2 regions of the Bowmanella denitrificans genome follow, and region 2 is predicted to be linked to the other one. Evidence: predicted binding sites of a transcription regulator. Region 2 holds the regulator's gene; the other holds the start of a gene.
What was found. Region 2 encodes FNR, which switches genes on or off when oxygen is low (the NO sensors DNR and NnrR bind a similar motif). Its sites were predicted from a motif close to TTGATCTAGATCAA; they were not measured.

Region 1: ABD028_RS14390 (GbsR/MarR family transcriptional regulator) is a predicted target of FNR. The motif match lies at 1,743-1,756, and genes of this name have one in related genera.

Annotation. Positions count from the first base shown of each region.
Region 1 is NZ_BAAAEI010000015.1:179,965-183,380, reverse strand. It holds gene ABD028_RS14395 (cytochrome ubiquinol oxidase subunit I) at 1-1,075, opposite strand, end outside; gene ABD028_RS14390 (GbsR/MarR family transcriptional regulator) at 1,134-1,697, opposite strand; gene ABD028_RS14385 (DUF6932 family protein) at 2,767-3,336, shown strand; gene ABD028_RS14380 (hypothetical protein) at 3,329-3,416, shown strand, end outside.
Region 2 is NZ_BAAAEI010000006.1:215,248-218,663, forward strand. It holds gene ABD028_RS03935 (heavy metal translocating P-type ATPase) at 1-146, shown strand, start outside; gene ccoS (cbb3-type cytochrome oxidase assembly protein CcoS) at 146-319, shown strand; gene ABD028_RS03945 (sulfite exporter TauE/SafE family protein) at 312-986, shown strand; gene fnr (fumarate/nitrate reduction transcriptional regulator Fnr) at 1,070-1,795, shown strand; gene uspE (universal stress protein UspE) at 1,896-2,831, shown strand; gene ABD028_RS03960 (DUF4112 domain-containing protein) at 2,943-3,305, shown strand; gene ttcA (tRNA 2-thiocytidine(32) synthetase TtcA) at 3,377-3,416, shown strand, end outside.

The DNA of each region.
Region 1 (3,416 bases), on a different contig from region 2:
TAGCCATGGTGGTTTTCAGCAACCAGGGCGACAGCTTATTGTGACGCCATAGCTGATAGCTGCCTATCCAGGCCACCAGCAACATCAGCATGCCAATGCCGACCATAATCCGAAAGCCGTAGAACACCGGTTTGACCGGCGGATGCTCGCCAATAAACTCGTTCAGACCGCGAATTTCACCGTCCACTTTATGGGTCAGGATCAGACTTGCCATATTGGGGATACCGATGGCCAGATGGTTGGTACGCTGCTTCTCATCAGGAATGGCAAACACCAGCAGGGGCGCACCTTGTTCTGTTTCCCATATTCCTTCCATGGCGGCGACTTTTTGCGGCTGATGCTTAAAGGTATTCAGACCATGCAGATCGCCCACCAGAATTTGCAGTGGCATTAAAATGGCGGCAAAGGTCATGGCGGTTTTCAGAGCCAGCCGTGGTGCCCGTTTGGCGTCGCCGCGATAAATCCGGTAGGCCGATAAGCCAGCCATTAAGAAACTGGCGGTCAGGCTGGATGCCAGCAGCATATGCGCCAGGCGGTAGGGGAATGACGGATTAAAGATCACCGCCCACCAGTCCAGCACATGGGCCACGCCGTCACGCATCTCAAAGCCTTGCGGGGTTTGCATCCAGGAATTCAGCGCCAGGATCCAGAAAGCGGAAATCGATGTGCCCACCGCCACCATGCAGGTGGCCAGCGTATGCACCCAGTTAGGCACCCGACCCTGACCAAACAGCATCACACCGAGGAAGGTGGCTTCCAGGAAAAACGCGGTTAATACCTCATATCCCAGCAACGGCCCGGCAATATTGCCGACCTTTTCCATAAAGCCCGGCCAGTTAGTGCCAAACTGGAATGACATGGTAATCCCGGACACCACGCCCAGCGCAAAACTCAGGGCAAACACCTTGACCCAGAAGCGGTAGGCGCGCATCCACACTGGATCCCGAGTCAGGTCAAAGCGAATTTTGAAAAAACACAGCAACCAGCACAGCGCGATGGTGATGGTGGGAAACAGAATATGGAAACTGATATTGGCGGCAAATTGCAGCCGGGAAAGCATCAGTACATCTTCCATCAGAAAACTCCCATTGGTGATTGAAGCAACCGGCCCGGGGGCCTTAACAGTAAAGAGGCTAGCGGTTTTTCTTACGCTCCTCTTTACCAATAAACTTGTCTTTCATATCCAGTACCTTACCTACCCCGGAGCTGAGTTTAAGCAGGGTGCTGAGGTTATCCGGACTAAGGCGTTGTAACTCATTGGTCCAATTGGTAACCGACTCCAACAAGTCATGGATTTCTTGCAGGCGCTGCTGGGCATGTTTTTCCTGGGCACTGGCCGGCTTGTCCAGCAGCATGTCCCTGAGCAGTGACAACGTCGGGTCGATTTCGCGTTTACGGCGCTCTTCAATGACCCGTTTGGCCATATCCCAGATACTGCCGATGGCGCGGAAATAGTCCTTGCGATCCCCCGGCAGATGGGACACCTGCACTAACTGCCAGGACTGCAGTTCCTTCAGGCCCATGCTGACATTGCCGCGGGAAATATTCAGGGTTTCGGCCAGCTCATTGGCCGTCAGCGGTTCGGCGCTGATCACCAACAGGGCATACATCTGCCCCACTGTGCGGTTAAAGCCCCAGCGGCTGCCCATTTCACCGAAGTGCATCACAAAACTGGTTAGGTTTGGGGTAAGATTCATGTTGTTTTTGAAGTTTCAGTAATTTCTGAAAATTATAAATGTTTGTTGATCTGGCGCAAGGTTTTTAGATGATTTTTTTGTGATCTCTCGATGGTAAGGCTTTGAACATGCGTAACGGATGTCAAGGCGTAAGGGGATTTCCAGCTAACGCTGTTCAATCTGTTTCCTGACACCACTACAGGTAAAAAAACTGTTTCATCACGAAGAACACGAAGTGCACGAAGGGCAAATCCGATTTTCTACTCTTCGTGTTCTTCTGATCTTCGTGGTGGAGAAATAATTATTTGTGAAATGCGGGGGCAAAGCGGCTTGGGCCGCTTAGGGGGGCATAGGTCTATTTAACAAGTAACTGGTTCAGCAACGACAAATCAATTTTTGACTATCGCAAGTGTGAGAATTTCGAAACTAGTGCCACTTTGTGAATGGCTGGGTTAAGCGAGTTTCTGACTTGGCTTTCCCTGCTGGATATGACACTCCATCCATGGAGCGCCAGTCACTTTTCTTTGCTCGTGCAAAGAAAAGTAACCAAAAGAAACACGCCCGCTGGATTCCCAACAACGTCAGTCCAGGGCACTACTAAAAGGCGGTCGTGAAAACGACGTTCCCGACGCGTCTTCCACTCAATTTGCTCCAGGCAAATTACCCGCCTTTTAGCAGCGCCCTGAACCGACCGGGAATTTTTAAGCGGGGCCAAAGCGGCTTGGGCCGCTTAAGGGCATCATAGATTTATTTAACTAGCAATTGGTCCACCAACGACAAACCAACTTTTGACTATCGTAAGTGCGAGGATTTTGGCGCATATGGCACCTTGTGATAACGACTTAAAGAGGTGTGTTGATAAAGTTCCAGATGCTGAGCCGCATAACAGCAATGGCGCGGAACACGTCCGCCATTGCCCGGCACCATCTTGGGGCAGCCAAAAAACTCTTGCTAGGCAAAGGGTTATAAGCATGTTAAAAAATGACTATGTAAAAGTACGGCGAAGCGCCGTGTTTAAACACGGCGCTTCGCCGTCTATTAATATAGTTATGTGCCTGCGCACCTTTAAAGATCAGAGGAAGATTAAAGAGTGATACCTGAATTGAATCAATCTGGAGTTTTACCTCCATTTATCCCAGAACAAGGCCCAACAAACCCAGCTGGTATGGCTCCTTATCGATCAACAATCACAGAATTTGTAAGCCGATACGCCCAGTCACCCGAAAGAATAACTATACTTAGGGGGTTATTAGAGTATCGTCAGAAATTGAGAGCGATTGGTATTACTCATGGTTTTCAATGGTTGGATGGCAGCTTTGTAGAAAATGTAGAATTGAATCTCGGGCGGCCTCCAGCGGATGTTGATTTAGTCACTTTTGCGATGAGACCGACATTGGACTTAGAGATATGGAAAGGTATAGTTAATGACAACAAAGAACTATTTCTACCAAACGAATCTAAGGAACATTTTAAGTGTGATGCGTACTTTGTAGATTTAAATACTCATCCAATACATGTCGTAAGTAATACAAGATATTGGTTCGGTTTGTTTTCTCATCAAAGGGAATCGTATCTTTGGAAAGGAATGGTTGAAGTTCCTATTGTGTGTGCAGACGAAGAAGCTTTGGAGATGTTAGACAGGGGGATTGGCAATGCCTAAAAAGCTTAATATAGATAGCCTGTCTTCTGAAATCACCACAGTGAAGGATCTTTTAAGTAGTGCGCAACAATCCGGAGATA
Region 2 (3,416 bases):
TGGCCTGGGCATTGGGTTATAACCTGTTGGTGCTGCCACTGGCCGTTTGCGGTTATTTAACCCCTTGGTTGGGGGTAGTTGGTATGTCGCTAAGCTCTATTATTGTGGTAGCCAATTCTGTTCGACTACTTAAGGCCGATTCCTAATGGGCATTTTATATATCCTTATTCCCCTTGCGATTGTGATTGTCACTATCGCCATCGTGATTTTTTTCTGGGCAGTAAAGTCCGGACAGTTTGACGACCTGGAACGTCAGGGCCACAACATTCTGTTCGATGATGACAAACCCTCGGGCGGGGATAAAAACCAGCGTGACTGATCTGACGCTGCTTTCTGCACTTCTTATTGGTCTGGCAGGCAGTGTGCATTGCGTTGCGATGTGTGGTGGCATTGTCGGTGCACTGAGTTTTTCTATTCCCAAAGATCGTTCCCCTTTGCCTTTTGAGCTGGCCTACCATAGCGGTAGACTTGCCAGTTACAGCCTGGCTGGGGCGATAACCGGGGGGCTTGGTCAGCTTTTCAGCCATCAGATTGCGGGCGGCATGGCTATTTTGAATTTGCTCAGTGGCTTGTTTCTGCTGGCCCTGGCGCTGTATATCGGCAATTGGTGGCGCGGCTTGTCTTGGTTAGAAAAACAGGGAGCTAAGTTGTGGCGACCGGTTGCACCGCTGTCTAAACGCTTTATTCCGTTTAAAAGTCCGGCATGGGCGCTGCCTTATGGATTGATCTGGGGGTGGTTGCCCTGTGGTTTAGTGTATTCCAGTTTAACCTGGAGCCTGGCAGCCGGCAGCGTCCATCAGGGCGCACTGTTGATGCTGATGTTCGGGCTTGGAACTCTGCCAGCCCTGTTGACCCTGGGGCGTTTTAGTCAACAATTACGGCCTTTACTGGCACATCCGCGTAGCAAACAGATTATTGCGGTGTTGTTAGCGATCAGTGCCCTGTGGCTGCTTTTATCGCCCTATGTGATGGCAGTTGAAGCCTGACCCTGAAGTTAGTTGATTTCGCTTACACCTATGCCAAAAAATGCTAAGCTAGCCATCTGTCTGGCCATTTATCTATAGCCACAATGAATCAACACCGCGAATGTACCATCAGTTGTCAGAATTGCAGCATCAGTCAGTTGTGTTTGCCTTTTACTCTGAATGAGAAGGAACTGGATAAACTCGACAATATTATTCAGCGTAAGCGGCCATTTCAGAAAAATGAACGATTGTTCCAGTCCGGGGATAAGTTAAACAGCTTGTTCGCGGTGCGCTCCGGCTCTTTTAAGAGTTTCGTATTGGCCTCTGACGGAGAAGAGCAAATTACCGCTTTCCATTTACCAGGGGATATCATTGGGTTTGATGCTATTCACAACCAACAACATAAAAGCTTCGCGCAGGCGCTGGAAACCTCGATGGTATGTGAAATCCCCTTCCAAACCATGGAAGCCTTGTCTGGCGATTTACCGAGGCTGAGACAACAGATAATGCGCTTGATGAGCAATGAAATCCTTGCAGATCAAGATATGTTTATGTTGCTTAACAAACGCACCGCTAACCAACGACTGGCGCATTTTTTGGCGCATCTGGGTGACCGTTACCATCAACGCGGCTTTTCCGGCAGCCAGTTCCGTCTCAGTATGACCCGTGCGGAAATTGGAAATTACCTGGGTTTAACCGTAGAAACCATCAGCCGCCTGCTAACCAAGTTTCAAAAGCAGGGCCTGATAAAAGTAGATGGCAAATTTATTACCCTGGTACAACCTGCTCAGCTTAAGGAAGTGCAGGACAGTTCCGCGACGACTAGTTAAAAACTTTCCCCTTCGGACTTGATCTAACGCAATCATACTGATTGGATAGAAATGTAGTTTGTACATAGACTAAACACATTGGATCTGCCGGAGGAGATGGATGATTAATTATAAAAAATTGCTGGTCGTCATTGACCCTACCACTGAACAACAGAAAGCTTTAAAAAGAGCGGTACTGATAGCGGGTAAAACCGGCGCAAGCATTACTGCTTTTCTGTCCATTTATGATTTCTCCTACGAAATGACCACTATGCTGTCGGTGGACGAACGCGAAACTATGCGTCAGGCCGTGGTGGACGACAGAACGGAATGGTTGACCGAATTGCTGTCGGAGCAGATAGACGACCCATCATTGGCTGTTGATGCAAAAGTGGTATGGCACAATCGGCCATTTGAAAGCATTATTTATGAAACCATTGAACAGCAGTATGATCTGATCATTAAAGGTACCCATGAACACAGCGGGTTAAAGTCAGTGATCTTTACCCCTACCGACTGGCATTTAATGCGTAAAGCCCCCGTTCCTGTATTGCTGGTGAAAGAACATGACTGGCCTGAACAGGGACAGATACTGGCTGCGGTCAATGTTGGTTCAGTAGACACAGAACATGCTTCGTTGAATCAGAAGGTTACTCACACGGCGTTAGATTTTGCCCGCACCCTCAACGGTCAGGTTAACCTGGTGAATTCTTATCCTGGCACGCCGGTAAATATTGCCATCGAAATTCCTGAATTTGACCCTGCCAGTTTTAATCAATCGGTGAAAAACCACCATATCGATGCGATGAAAACCTTTGCCAGTACGCATGGTATTGATATGACCCATTGTTATGTGCGCGAGGGCTTACCTGAAGATGTGATCCCCACTGTGGCAGAAAAACTGGATGCTGAACTGGTGGTTATTGGTACCGTAGGACGACATGGTATTTCTGCAGCATTGATTGGCAATACCGCTGAACATGTTATCGATATGCTCGATTGCGATGTTCTGACGGTTAAACCTGACGGCTTTGTCAGCCCATTGCAACAAAAGTAAGTTAATCTTCCCTACGGCCCCATTGTTGTATGCACAGCAATGGGGTATCCGATTCCTGCTGCTTGGCAGCGTCAATTTACAGCCCGCTACTCAAGATAGGTTGAAATTAGAATGGCGTCGCAAAATCACCAGCGTTTACTTAAAAGTGCCAGATCCTGGGCCAATTGGAGTGACAGTGCATTCAGCTTATTTGGTATCAGATTCGGCTGGGACTTTATTATAGGACTGATCCCAGGTCTGGGTGACGTTATCAGCGTGCTGATTTCAATGAGACTGTTAATCGTTGCACGCGCACTGGGTGCCCCGCTGCGTTTGCAGCTGCGCATACTGGTGAACTTATTGTTAGACTTTTTTGTCGGTCTGGTACCTATCATTGGGGACGTGCTGGATGTGTTTTTCCGAGCCAATCAGATGAATCTGCGGCTACTGGAGAAATGGTATAACACCAACAGGATTGCCCAATCCAAGATGTAAGCCAAGCATCAGCAGAGCTGTAACTTGTGCGTTATGCAGGTATAATCCCGGCCTCATTGCAGAGGTACCCCATGACGCGATTAGAAGATTTAACCGCTAAACAGAAATACG